Regions from separate parts of the Aeribacillus sp. FSL M8-0235 genome, predicted to be linked through region 3. Evidence: riboswitches for the same ligand, from Rfam matches in the RefSeq annotation. Region 3 holds a riboswitch; each other region holds the start of a gene.
The links. Region 3 has a riboswitch for cobalamin ahead of NSQ71_RS14575 (ribonucleoside-diphosphate reductase subunit alpha). Riboswitches for the same ligand answer to the same signal wherever they lie in the genome.
Positions count from the first base shown of each region.

Region 1: linked by a shared signal. The riboswitch ahead of NSQ71_RS06760 (ABC transporter substrate-binding protein) and the one ahead of NSQ71_RS14575 (ribonucleoside-diphosphate reductase subunit alpha) in region 3 are both predicted to bind cobalamin.
Region 2: linked by a shared signal. The riboswitch ahead of metE (5-methyltetrahydropteroyltriglutamate--homocysteine S-methyltransferase) and the one ahead of NSQ71_RS14575 (ribonucleoside-diphosphate reductase subunit alpha) in region 3 are both predicted to bind cobalamin.

Region 1 covers NZ_JBBOBW010000001.1:1,384,147-1,389,014, reverse strand. The annotation lists gene NSQ71_RS06770 (adenosylcobinamide amidohydrolase) at 1-291, opposite strand, end outside; gene NSQ71_RS06765 (FecCD family ABC transporter permease) at 293-1,354, opposite strand; gene NSQ71_RS06760 (ABC transporter substrate-binding protein) at 1,317-2,291, opposite strand; cobalamin riboswitch at 2,403-2,581, opposite strand; gene NSQ71_RS06755 (N-acetylmuramoyl-L-alanine amidase) at 2,777-4,222, shown strand; gene NSQ71_RS06750 (DUF1540 domain-containing protein) at 4,321-4,479, opposite strand.
Region 2 covers NZ_JBBOBW010000001.1:3,652,718-3,657,585, reverse strand. The annotation lists gene metE (5-methyltetrahydropteroyltriglutamate--homocysteine S-methyltransferase) at 1-1,673, opposite strand, end outside; cobalamin riboswitch at 1,815-2,013, opposite strand; gene nfsA (oxygen-insensitive NADPH nitroreductase) at 2,412-3,161, shown strand; gene qoxA (cytochrome aa3 quinol oxidase subunit II) at 3,649-4,614, shown strand; gene qoxB (cytochrome aa3 quinol oxidase subunit I) at 4,638-4,868, shown strand, end outside.
Region 3 covers NZ_JBBOBW010000001.1:2,978,510-2,983,377, forward strand. The annotation lists partial or broken gene NSQ71_RS14565 (IS256 family transposase) at 1-448, shown strand, start outside; gene NSQ71_RS14570 (Hsp20/alpha crystallin family protein) at 1,108-1,548, shown strand; cobalamin riboswitch at 1,682-1,860, shown strand; gene NSQ71_RS14575 (ribonucleoside-diphosphate reductase subunit alpha) at 1,997-4,261, shown strand; gene NSQ71_RS14580 (ribonucleotide-diphosphate reductase subunit beta) at 4,274-4,868, shown strand, end outside.

The DNA.
Region 1 (4,868 bases), 1.6 Mb from region 3:
CGCCACTGTCTCCCAAACGGTATAATCAAACATTTGCGTTGGGATTTGCGGCAATGAAGCGATGTTTTGCGCCAATTTTTTCGGAGAATAAGCAGAAAGAGGTTTGCCGGCAAGCTCGATCGTGCCGCTTTTAACCGGAAGAATCCCGCTGATCATTTTTAATAGTGTCGTCTTTCCACTCCCGTTTGGCCCCAAAATGCCAAATATTTCCCCTTTTTTTACTGAGAAGGAAAGGTTTTCGATAATCTTTCGCTCTTGATAGCCTCCCGAAATGTTCTTGACTTGCAGCATGTTACCCTCTTCTTTCCATTCTTTGTTTCATTAAAATAAAGGCAAAGCTGGGAGCGCCGATTAAAGCCGTGATCACACCGATCGGAAGTTCTGTCGGCGACACGATCGTTCTTGAAACGAGATCCGCCAAAATTAAAAAAGCGGCGCCAAAAATGGCGGACAGAGGGAGAAGATGGCGATAATCACTTCCCCAAAGCAGCCTGTTTACATGCGGGATGACAAGACCGACAAACCCAATCGTTCCGCTGATGGCAACGGCCGCACCGGCTAAACAAGAGGATGATGCTAAAATAAACAGCTTTCTCCTTTTTACATGGACCCCAAGCTGCTTCGCCTTTTCTTCGCCAAAGGACAGAGCGTTTAATTCTGTTCCGTTTACAAAAATCAAAATGGACCCGATTAAAAAAAACGGCAAAAGCATCAATACGTATCCCCAGCCGCGCATCGCAACGCTTCCTAACAACCAGTTGACAATTTGTCGCAATTCTTCGCCTGTCAGGGCAATCATTAATGAAATGAAAGCACTTAAAAAGGAACTTAAAATAATTCCGGTCAGCACAATCGTTTCAATCCTCATCGTTTTTTCAATGAAATTGGCGAACAAAATCACAGCCAAAATCGTTAAAAAACCCGTAAAAATGCTGACAACCGGCAAAGTGAATGAGCCGAAAAAAGGAATTTGAATGCCGAAAAAAAGAACAAGTACAGCACCTAAAGAAGAACCTGATGAAACACCGAGCGTATAAGGATCTGCCAAAGGGTTTTGCAAAAGCCCTTGATAACAAGCCCCCGCCATTGCAAGCGAGGCTCCGACAAGTCCGGCTAAAACGACACGAGGAAGTCGAATATCAAGCACAATGCTTTTCATGCTTTCATCAATGTCCGGCGCCAAACCAGTATGAAACAGTTGATTGAAAATTATTTGGAAAATATCCTTAAACGTGATGTGAAACGTTCCGATAGAAATTCCTAAAAAGACGGAAAAAATAAGAAAACAAGCGGTCGCCGTATAGGCGACCACATGTTTATTTTTTGTAGACATCCGGATAAATTGCTTTCGCAAGTTCTTCTACTCCTTCAACCAATCTTGGGCCTGGGCGGCTCACCAAGTCGGAATGCACATCGTAAACCCGTTTATTTTTCACCGCTGATACATTTTCCCATCCTTTGCGTGCCAACACCTGGTCAACAGCTTTATCGACGTAATAGCCGTATGTCGTCACAATGACGTCTGGGTTCAGTTTTACAACGGCTTCTTCCGTCATTTGCGGCCAGCCTTCTTGATCGCCCGCTGCATTTTTTGCTCCAATGATCGTTAGCATTTCATCCATAAACGTTCCTTTTCCAGTCGTATAGATTTGTGGTGCGGGATTCACTTCGACAAAAACAGACACTTTTTGATCATCCGGAATCGTTTTTCCTTTTTCTTGAATATCCGCCAGTTTCGTTTTCATCTCAGCCACAATATCTTCGGCTTTGTCACTTGTCCCTGTAATTTTGCCGATTGTCTGGATGGAGTCATACACTTTATCAAATGATTGGGCATCTTCGACTACAAAAACATTTATTCCCGCATCTTTCAGCTGCTTCAGCCCTTCCTGCGAGTTATGGGCGCTGGAAGCATGCGCTAAAACAAGATCCGGTTTTAAAGAAATAATTTTTTCAACATTAAATTCCATCCCGCCAACCTTTTCTTTGTTTTGAACATCTTCCGGATAGTTGTCATTATCACTTACACCGACAATTTGTTCACCCAACCCTAAAGCATAGGCAATTTCAGTATTGCTTGGAATTAGCGAAACAATCCGCTCCGGTTTTTCGTTTACCGTCACCTCATTTCCTAAACCGTCCTTGACCTTCACCGGAAATTGTGAAGCCGTCTCTTCCGTCTTTTGATTGCTTTTGTTTTCAGACGGCTCTGATGTATTTTGTTGGCCGCATCCAGCCGCAATTCCAAATAGAAGTAATAAGGCTAAAAATAGTGCAGATAGTTTTTTCATCATTTTCCTCCTCCAATAAAAAAACATCTTCTTTTTTTGATAAGAAGATGTCTGAAAACAAGCATATCGCTTTGTTCTGTTTTCAAACACCTCCCTATCCTCGTAGGGTTTTTAGGCGTGTTCAAACAGGCAGGTCTCCTGGCTCATGGTCATCGCTCCCTGAACCTTCCCGTAGACACAGTGGCATTTTCAGGTTGCTCCCATTCACAGTGGCGGGACCGCGTTGGATTTTCACCAAACTTCCCTTTTAAGCGGACAAAAGTATCCGCACCTGTTTGCTTTTGAATGAAATTGTCGACGAATGTAATTATACATCATTCAAATCCGTTCTGGTAGAAAAAATGTGAAAATGCTATGTCAAGTTTTATATTGGACTTTTTATAAGGTTTTCAATTCAACCGTGTTGATTTGAACCGATTACCGTAAAAATGAATAAAATTTTAATGGATGGGTAATTGATTTTAGGAACGAAGGAGGATCCATAAGTGACAGTCGTTCTTTTAGACCCAGGCCACGGTGGAAGTGATCCTGGTGCAACATTTAGAAGCTATGAAGAAGAAGACTTTACGCTGACTATTGCCTTAATAGCCAGAGACCATTTGCTAGAAAACTTTCAAGTAGATGTCGTGATGACACGAACGAACGATCGCACTGTCAGTTTAGAAGAAAGAACGAGTTTGGCAAACAGACTAAATGTCGATTTTTTCTGCTCCATCCATGTCAATTCAGGGGGCGGAACAGGATTTGAAAGCTATATTTACAACCGCGGTGCATCCAATAAAACGATTCAATACCGTTCCATCATTCATAATCATATTATGAGCGTAATCGGGCCAAAATATAACGTACAGGACCGCGGAAAAAAAAGCGCCAATTTTTTTGTGTTGAGAGAAACGAAAATGCCCGCGGTTCTATTGGAAACATTATTTATCGATAATCCTAACGATATCAAATTGTTAACCTCTTCTGCTTTTATAAGTGATTTTGCCGCCAGTGTGGCGGAAGGGATAGGAAAAGCCCTTAATTTAAAGAGAAAGACAAGCACAACAAAAAAGCCGTCGACAAAACCGTCGGCTCCTGCTTCAAACAACACGCTTTACAAAGTGATTGCCGGTTCCTTCAAAGAGCGTAAAAATGCAGAACAACGCGTAAAGGAACTGAAGGGAAAAAACGTGGACAGTTTTATTTCACCTGCTAATGTTAACGGCACAAGTTTTTACCGTGTTCAAGCAGGGGCTTTTCAACATTTGGAAAATGCGAAGGAGCAACTGGCAAAACTTGTGCAGCTGGGCTATAAAGATGCTTTTATTTTAACTCCCGAAGAGCAGCGAGCAAATCCGCCAAGGCAAAATCAACTAGCCAGCTTGCTGTCTACATCAGAGCCGCAAGCATCCGCTACAGAAGACATTTCTATTTTAGGAGAACCGCTTTTATCAGGAACATTGTTGGATCAGTTCGTAAAAAATACGAATCCAGATGCACCTCAACTGGGTGATTTATATATCCAATTAAGCAAACTATACGGAATACGCGGTGATATCGCTTACGCACAAGCCATTCATGAGACGAACTATTTTCGCTTCACCGGGGTTGTCGACCGCAGCCAAAACAATTTTGCCGGAATTGGAGCGACAGGCCCGAATGTCCGAGGAGCAAGCTTCTCCACATCGAGAGAAGGAGTTCTCGCTCATTTGCAGCACTTGTTTGCTTATGCAACAACAAAGCCTCTTCCAAGTGATGAGCCGCTTGTAGATCCAAGATTTCATTATGTGAAGCGCGGATCAGCTACCACTTGGAAAGAATTAAATGGAAAGTGGGCAGTTCCTGGAGATCGTTACGGAGAAATGATTTTATCGATTTACCGTTCCAACCTTCAATTCGCTGTTCAACAGCTTTCCTCCATGATTGCGGAATTAAACAAACATGTATGATCATTTTTTTAATCTATTTTCCAATAAACGTGAATAAAATTGAAAATCATTATCAATAATAAAAGAGAGCCGAAATGGAATTCGGCCCTCTCCATTATTTAGACAGTTTCCGGTTCAAATGTTTTGCAATCCGTTTCCTTTTGATCTTTGGCGGTTTTCCCCGAATGGCTGACAACATAAATGGAATCAGCTGAACATCTATTTCCATCCGCCCAATATTTGCAGTTGTTTACTTCACATAAAACGTCTTGTGCCATCGCATGTCACCTCCCAATTATAGAATTGCCATCGGAAGGTGTTTTGATACGACACAAATAGTTTTTGACAATGACAATTTTTTAAAAATATGCATCTCATGGCAAAAAAGTATGACGGGATGAAAAATATTTTAATCCATCGTCCTTGCTTGATTCGATTTTTTTCATTAGGAACGATTGTGCTGGAATAATCGAGTAGGAGGGAGCGATTAACTCCCGTCCTCTCACACCACCGTACGTACGGTTCCGTATACGGCGGTTCAATTAAGATAATTGACGCAAGTCTTTATAACTTCCGTGAATAGCTGTTCTCTTTATGCCAGTGGTCACTCCACCCTCCAAGAGATCTCCCACGGGATTCACCGCTTCCTCCCTCAAGTGAGGTACTA
Region 2 (4,868 bases), 670 kb from region 3:
AGCATCCCTTTAACAGGCTTGCTTGTCAATGATTGTGCATATACGCTTTCTTTTACGGTCATCGGCTGATCAAATGCTACATCTCCGTAAATAATCGGCGGTCTCACGCATCGTGACCCGTATGATTGCACCCAGCCGTTATTCGTAACAGCAATTCCATTTAATTTTTCCCCGAAAAATTCGACCATATCGGTCCGTTCAAATTCCCCATGGACGAATACGTCTAAACCGAGCTGCTCTTGAATGTCAATCCATTTTTTTATTTCATTATTGATGACCGATTCATACTGCTTGTTTGTATATTCGCCTTTCCGCCATTTTAAGCGGATTTGCCGGATTTCTTTCGTCTGCGGAAAGCTTCCGATCGTAGTAGTTGGTAAAATCGGCAGATTCCATCTTTTTTTATGCAGTTTTTGCCGTTCGGTATAATCCAAGCGTTTCGTTGGATATGCTCCGATATTTTTGGTAGCCTCTTGAACCTTCTCATTTGTCCGAAAGGAAGAATGGATAAAATCCGTATAAGAGCGGTCATGTTGTTTTAAATCATCGATCGTTCTTTTCCCTTTTGCATATTGAGCGAGTTCATTTACTTCATCCAATTTTTCATCAGCAAAGGAAAGAGCATTTTTCAATATGGACGGCAAGCTCTGTTCGTTTTGAACTGTAACAGGTACATGAAGCAAGCTGCATGAAGGCTGAATGATCAATCTATCAATATCTACATATTGTGCAAGATCATCGATTTCCTTAGCTTTTGATACTAAGGATGCTTTCCAAATGTTGCGGCCGTCGATCAAACCAGCTGCGAGAATTTTGTCTTTCGGAAAGCCGAACGTTTTGATGTTCGACAGATTGACGCCATGATCATGTACAAAGTCCAGGCCAATTGCAGCGACAGGAAGAGACACAATTTCTTGATAATGGGTTATACTTTCAAAGTATGTTTGCAAAATAATATTTAACGAAGGAAGCGCTTTGTGGAAAGCATCGTATACCTCTTTAAACAAAGGAATCGATGAATCATCCAGCTCCTGTACAAGAATCGGCTCATCAATTTGCACCCATTTCGCACCGGCCTGAGCAAGTTCCGTCAACAATTGGACGTAAACAGGAATTAAAGCAGACAAATGTTTATGAAAATCGTGTTGATCGTATTGTTTTGCCAGCTTTAAAAAAGTAATTGGACCTAGCAAAACCGGTTTTGCTTCAATATTCAGCTCGTTTTTCGCTTCCTGAAAAAGTTCAAGCAGACGGTTCTTTACTAACGCCGGCGTTTTATTTTCAAGCTCCGGAACAATATAATGGTAGTTTGTGTTGAACCATTTGGTCATTTCCATTGCTTCTGCTTCATCAGAGCCTCTAGCCATTGCAAAATATGTTTTTAATGAAGTCGGCTCCATATGCTGGAATCTAGAAGGAATATACCCAAACATAAATGCAGTATCGAGGACATGGTCATATAATGAAAAATCTCCGACAGGAATCAGGTCTATTCCTTTTTCCTTCTGTTTTTTCAGATTGAGAAGACGTATATCTTTTAATGTTTCCTCCAAGCTGCTTTCTGAAATGTTTCCGTTCCAAAATGATTCCAGCGCTCTTTTCCATTCTCTTCTTTCACCAATTCTTGGATAGCCAAGATTTGAACTAATTAATGTCAATATTGACACCCCCATTTGATTTGTATCTCAACACATAATAAAAAAAACCCTCTTTTTACGCGTAAAAGAGGGAATTGTGGACTCTAACTCGTGTTGAGATACATGTAGGGCTTAAATCTCAACATGGCTTCATCACTCCTCCCTATGACGCGTAGGTGGCAGTGCATACAACAGGCAGGTCTCCTGACTTAGGATCATCGCTTTCGATCCTCCTTCCCATTTCAAAATTGAAACAGTGGATGTTGGCCGAAAGCTCCCCATCACAGTGGCGCGACCGTGTTGGAATTTCACCAATCTTCCCTTTTAAGCGCATATTGCTGATGAAATATGACGCACCTGCTGCTTGGAACACTATATGAAACTATAATTATCAGAATAGATGATTTTTTTTGTTTTTTCAATCCCTATTTTTTAGGTTCAGAAAAGTGCTGCCCTATTTTGGGAAATCAATGGACAGAAGCAGGAATTCACATACAAATTGTGAAATGTTTAGAGGGTCGTTTTTAAAATTTAATTTTTCTAATAACGTAAATTCGAAAAATTTTGTTGTTTACAATACAGGATCGTTGCAGTGAATAGTTTGAGATACGATGGTAAAATTAGGTGCTTGGAGCCTTCACTGAAAAAGGAGCTATAAAAAACGTATTTTTCAATACGAATCATTTGAACGAGCAGCATTTTCATGTTAATACTTGGATTGGAAGAAGTGTGATTTTTCAAAAAATAAGTGGGATTATAGAAAGGATGATTATGTTGAACGACATTATCAAAACCATTTTAAATCACCGTTCCGTTCGTCATTTTGAGGATCGGCCTTTGACAGATGAGCAAATCCGATTAATTGTCGAATGCGCCCAAGCCGCTTCAACTTCAAGTTACATGCAAGCCTATTCCATTATCGGGGTGAAAAATATACAAACGAAAAAAAAGCTCGCTGAACTGGCAGGAAACCAAGCTTACGTAGAGAAGAGCGGACATTTATTTATTTTTTGCGCTGATTTGCACCGTCATGAAGTCATTGGTGAAATGGAAGGCAAAAATGTAGAAGATTCATTGAGGAGCACTGAAAAATTTATGGTAGCTCTCATTGATGCTGCACTGGCCGCTCAAAATGCTGCGTTAGCGGCTGAGTCAATGGGACTCGGCATTTGCTACATCGGAGGCATCCGCAATAATTTAGAAGAAGTATCGAAGCTGTTGAAAATTCCAAACAAGGTCATCCCTCTTTTTGCATTAACTGTCGGCTACCCTGCAAAAGAAACGGCGAAAAAACCAAGAATACCTTTTGAGCATATTTATCATGAGGAAGAATATAAGCAAGATCAAGAAGCATATGTGCGCGAGCTTGAACAATATAATGAAATAGTATCCAATTATTATGATCAGCGAACAAACGGGATTCGCAAAGATACTTGGACTGGTCAAATGGCTCGCATGCTTTCGAATCCGACAAGAATGTACATGAAGCAATTTGTTCAGAAAAAAGGATTGAATTTAAACTAAAGCTTCAGCTCCTATCTCGATTTTATGAAGATAGGAGCTTTATTTTTGAACAGAAAATTGTATGTAAGTCATTTATCCGAACTCTTCCTTTCAGCATGAATTTGTTTATTTTTCCCCTGACTCGGCTGCTAACTCATTTTGCTTATTTCCTCACTTGGCAAATTTAGAATGATACATCGGTTCAAGAAAACAGATGAAAACGTCATTTTTCAGCTTCTTCATGTACATCCCTCGAAAATACATTCCCATCAGCTTTTATTTGGAAAATATAGAGAAGATTCCCTGAAAAAACGGAATTTCTCTATATTGTGTCAGATTCATGGCAAAAATTTTACAAAAAATTTATCGTTTCTTGACTGTTTTTTGAATTAAAGTTTATTTCGATAAAAATGTGATAAAGTTCATTTACAACTCAATTATTTTTTGAATCGATTAAGTCGGTTTTTTATGAAAATTTAAAACATTTCTGATTTGAGAGGGATTGAAAATGCCGGCACAACAACAAAAATGGTTGAACTTGTTTATGAAGGTTTTACCACTGTCATTGCTTTTTTTGTTGACAGGTTGCAGTGAACGCTTTGTTTTATTAAATCCGAAAGGACCTGTTGCAGAGGTTCAAAAGGATTTAATCCTTTGGTCAATTTGGTTTATGCTGTTTATTATTGTTGTCATCTTTGTGCTATTTGCAGTTATTTTATGGAAATACAGGGAGAGACCGGAAAATCTTGATTATGAGCCTCCTGACCAGCACGGAAATACACTTCTGGAAATCATTTGGACAGCTATTCCTGTGTTGATTGTCATTGCATTGGCGATACCAACGGTTAAGGCGACTTTTGAGCTTGAAAAACCGCCGAAGGAATCTAGAGGAGTTGAACCAATTGTCATTCATGCGACAGCAGCCGATTGGAAATGGATTTTCAGCTATCCAGAGGAAAATATTGAAACAGTCAATTATGTCAACATTCCAAAAGATGTTCCAGTTGAATTTAAATTGACAGCTGTCGGCGGGATGAGCGCTTTATGGATTCCAGAGTTGGGCGGACAAAAATATAATATGGCTGGAATGGGAATGACTCTTTATTTGCAGGCTGATCATGTCGGGACGTTTAAAGGGCGGAATTCAAACTTTACAGGAGAAGGATTTGCCCATCAAACATTTGATGTGAACGCAATGGAAAAAGAAGATTTTTATAAATGGGTGAAAGAAACACAAGCATCAGCTCCATTGCTGACGAAAAAACAATTTAACGAAATCATCCAAGTCGGAGTTTTAAAAGATAAATTGACTTTTTCTGGAACACATTTGGCGTGGGTTGATTTTGCGAAACCAGGTGAGCATTTAGACAATATCCCTGCAAAAGAAAAGCACGGTACCATAAAATTGGAGGAAGTTGAATCTGATCATCATGATAATCGTGAACATGAAAGCCATCAGCACGAAGGACATTAATCGGAAGGAAGGAGGAACGTGCTGTGAAATGGGATGAATTTTTCGTTACCGGCGAACCCCTTATATATATGGCGGATGCAGCCATTGTATTAACAATTATTGGTATTGTTTTTGTATTAACCTATTTTAAAAAATGGAAATGGCTGTGGAAAGAGTGGCTAACGACTGTTGACCATAAAAAAATAGGGATTATGTATATTATTTCCGCCGTATTAATGCTATTCCGAGGGGGCGTAGACGCACTTTTAATGCGC
Region 3 (4,868 bases):
CGAAAGCCGATGTGCAGCGTTGTGTCGTTCACAAAGTCCGTAACACACTCAGTCGTGTACGGAAAAAAGACCAATTCGAAATGGTGGAAGATTTGAAACTCATTTATCGATCTCCGAATAAAAAAATTGCACTGGAGATGTTTCACCAGTTTGAGTCAAAATGGTCGAGCAAGTATCCGAGAGTGCAATCGTGGGGAAATGAGTTGGATGTCCTTCTTACCTTTATGAATGATCCAAGCAGTATCCGACCAATGCCATCGAACGAACGATCAAGGAGATTCGGAAACGTCTAAAGCCGATGAACAGTTTGAGCAGTTTAGAAGCCGCGGAAAAAGTCATGTATTTGACCATCCAAGACTTTAATGAGAAATGGGCAGGGCGAAAGTTGCGAGGATTTTCCGAAACTCATGAAGCCCTCCAGCGAATGTTTGAAGAACGTTATGATTAACCAAATAATGTAAATTGATGATGGGATCTCCCTTTCCACACAGGAGACTGAATATTCAGTCTCCTGTGTGGAAGAAACAGGCCCTCTCTATTCTAAATCCATTTCAGAGATGCCCTATCTATCTTACATTACACAAAATTCTTGACAGTACCATCATTACTTACTTCAATTTCTGGGTGAATGTATTTTGGAAAAATTGTTGTAGATAATACAATGAATCCTTCCGGAATATTTTTCACAAATACAACTAAATAATTATCATCTACTCTAATTATTTTTGTTTTAAGTTTTTTACCACTATCAGTAACATATGCAACAAAGAATAATTTTTAAATTTATAAAGTTGTCCACAGCGATTTCCAATCATTGTGAATTTATCCAGCTGATCTGTTAATTCCCAGCATGGCTGCAATTAAGCAGCTTACTTAATTTTCTTCGTATGTAAACTCTTGTTTAATAACAACAATATGCTATCCATTCGTTCACCAAGTTTTGCTAGGTTGTGCTTTTAAAAGCAACAAACACGAAACGATTTGGACGCAGCGGACTTATTTATATTTTTATGATTAAAAACAGTAATTTAAACTTTGCTTTATGTATATTTCTCTTCCCAACACAAATAATATTTTCTGTAAAAAAATCAAAGGAGGAACAATCATATGGCTCTCATTCCTTACGATCCTTTTTCTGAGATCAACCAATTTAGACGAAACATGAATCGCGTTTTTTCTGAAGGCTTCCCGCATTTTTTTGAAAACTTTGAGACTATGAATACCCCCCGGCTTGATATTCATGAAACTGCTAATGAAGTAATTGTTACGTGTGATTTGCCCGGCCTTGAAAAAAAGGAAGACGTTGACATTCATCTTGATCGCAACGTTCTTACGATCAGTGGCACAATTCAAAGAAGCAAAGAAGTAAAGGAAGAAGAAATGCATAGACGCGAACGGTTTATCGGGCGGTTTCACCGCGCTGTTGCATTGCCGGCAAATGTAAAAGAAGAAGAAGTGAGCGCGACATATAAAAATGGCGTTTTGGAAATCCGTATTCCAAAACAAACCGAAAACAACAAAAAGAAAATTGATATTCAGTTTCATTAATTGTTTCGTGAGGTTGCAAAATTTCAATCAGCCTCACTTTTTTATTGCAATTTTCGCCAAGTACGATTATGATGAATATATAACATCAAAAATCTATATATTGTGTAATCAAAAACAATTAAATACTATATATTGAAAACCTAACGACAAAGGTGCTGTTTTCAGCTTAAAAGGGAATCCGGTGAGAATCCGGAACTGTCCCCGCAACTGTGAGTGCTACGAAATGAATAATCCACTGTACGTTTCGTATGGGAAGGATTCAAAGTAGGATGAAGCACGAGTCAGGAGACCTGCCTTTGTCCGAACGTTTCTAATTCTTCGGGGGTTGGGAAGATGAAACGATGGTTTGAATGGAGTAGTTTCGCCTTGTAAACTGCCTCCCTTTTAATCATCGTTTGATCCGCTCAGCTTCCTGAGCGGTTTTTTATTTTGATAAGGAGGATGTTTGATGAATATTACGAAAGCATTAAATCTATACGAGGTTTTTCAAAATCATTTTAACAGGAGCGATTGGGAGCTTTATCTAAGACAGCTTGAAAAAAAGTTTCCATCCCTTTCCTTTCATGAATACAGCGAGAGAGTGTCGACAACCCTACAATACCAGCAGATTGATGATCTTGAAAAATTTACAAACCTGCTGATTATTGAAGCTTTAGCAAACATTTCGGAAAGTGAGCCGGATTGGACTTTTTTAGCTGCACACGTATTTCTTGAAAAAATTTACTATGAAGCGAGCCAAAACAGAAATTACAACCAACCGGGCTACGGCGATTTTTATTTGTTAATCGAAACATTAACCGATCTTGGAATCTACAGCCCTCTTTTGCTAGAGCATTATTCAAAAGAGGAAATTATGGAGCTGGGAAATGCCATTGATCCTGAGAAGGACAAGCTGTTTACATACATCGGATTAAGGACCCTTTACGACCGGTATTTAGCTAAAGATTTTCATAAACGAACATTTGAGCTTCCACAGGAACGTTTTATGATCATCGCTATGACGTTAATGATCAACGAGCATCCGTCCAAACGTTTGCATCTTGTAAAGGAAGCGTATTGGGCATTGAGCCATTTATATATGACGGTTGCAACACCTACATTGGCTAATGCAGGAAAATCAGTCGGTCAGCTTTCAAGCTGCTTTATTGATACGGTAGACGACAGCCTTCAAGGCATTTATGATTCGAACACTGATATTGCCAATGTTTCTAAAAGCGGCGGAGGCATTGGAGTTTATTTAGGGAAAATCAGAAGCCGCGGAAGCGATATCCGGGGGTTCAAAGGAGTTTCATCAGGTGTCATTCCTTGGATGAAGCAATTAAATAATACGGCAGTGAGCGTCGACCAGCTCGGCCAAAGAAAAGGAGCAATTGCCGTTTATTTGGATGTTTGGCATAAAGATATTTTCGCCTTCCTAGATGCAAAATTAAATAACGGAGACGAACGGCTGCGCACCCATGATTTATTTACAGGTGTATGCATTCCTGACCTATTTATGGAGCAAGTTGAAAAGCGCGGGGACTGGTATTTGTTCGATCCCCACGAAGTTCGCAAAGTCATGGGATTCAGTCTGGAAGATTATTATGATGAAGAAAAAGGTAACGGCAGCTTTCGGGAAAAATATTTTGAGTGCGTGAATCATCCTTCCTTATCTAAAGAAAAAGTGCCTGCGATTGAAATAATGAAACGGATTATGATCAGCCAGCTTGAAACGGGAACGCCTTTTATGTTTTATCGGGATGAAGTGAATCGAAAAAACGCAAACAAGCATGCCGGCATGATTTATTGCAGCAATTTATGCACAGAGATTGCGCAAAATCAAAGTGCTACTACTGTTGAAGAACAATATGTCGAAGATGGAAAAATTGTCATTGTGAAAAAGCCCGGCGATTTCGTCGTCTGCAACCTTTCTTCCATCAACTTGGCACGGGCTGTTCCAGACAACGTTCTGGAACGTTTAATCCCTATTCAAGTGCGGATGCTGGACAACGTTATCGATTTAAATAACATTCCGGTATTACAGGCAAAGCTTACAAATGAAAAATACCGTGCAATCGGTCTTGGAACGTTTGGCATGCATCATTTATTTGCACTAAAGGAAATTACATGGGAAAGCGACGAGGCAGTCCAATTTGTCGACCAACTATATGAAAAAATTGCGTATTTAACCATTCAGTCGAGTATGGAGCTCGCAAAAGAAAAAGGCGCATACCCTCTCTTTAAAGGCTCGGAGTGGGATACAGGGCGATATTTTGAAATCCGCGGTTATACGTCAAAAAAATGGCAGGAATTAAAGGAAAAAGTGCAGACTTTTGGGATTCGCAACAGCTATTTAATGGCGGTCGCACCGAACGCATCGACCTCCATTATAGCCGGAAGCACAGCAAGCATCGATCCAATTTTCCAAAAAGTTTATTCAGAGGAAAAGAAAGACTACAAAATTCCAGTTACCGTTCCCGACTTAAATGCGAAAACGACTTGGTATTATAAATCCGCTTATTTGATCGACCAAACATGGAGCATCAAACAAAATGCAGTGCGCCAGAAACATATTGACCAGTCCATTTCCTTCAACTTTTACGTCCTAAACACGATTAAAGCGAAAGAATTGCTGGAGCTTCATTTGACAGCTTGGAAATCCGGATTAAAAACAACGTATTATGTCCGTTCGACATCAAGCGACATTTATGAATGTGAATCATGTGCAAGTTAAGGAGGAAGTAATATGGAGCAAACATTAACAAAACGAGTTATTATGGATCCTGATGCACCAAACCGTTCAACAGCAATAGTGAACGGAAAATGTTCCAACGTGCTCAATTGGGATGATGTCGCCTACCCGTGGGCATATCCAAAATATAAACGGATGCTCGCAAACTTTTGGACACCTTTTGAAATTAATATGGCTCAAGATGTGAAGCAATTTCCTGAGCTTTCAGAAAGAGAACAGGACGCATTTTTAAAAATTATCGGCCTCTTAGCTTTATTAGACAGCATTCAAACCGATTATGCCGGAAAAGTTGCTGATTATATTACAGACTCGAGCATAAACGCCTTAATGATTTTGCTCGCTCAGCAGGAAGTGATTCATAACCATTCATATTCGTATATTCTTTCAAGCATCGTGCCTAAAAACGTACAGGATGAAGTATTTGAATATTGGCGGAACGAACCGGTTTTAAGGAAGCGAAATGAATTTGTCACCAACGGGTATAAAGCATTTGCAGAAAATCCGAATGTGGAGAATTTGTTAAAATCGATCGTCTTTGATGTCATACTGGAAGGTTTATTTTTCTATTCCGGTTTCGCATTCTTTTATA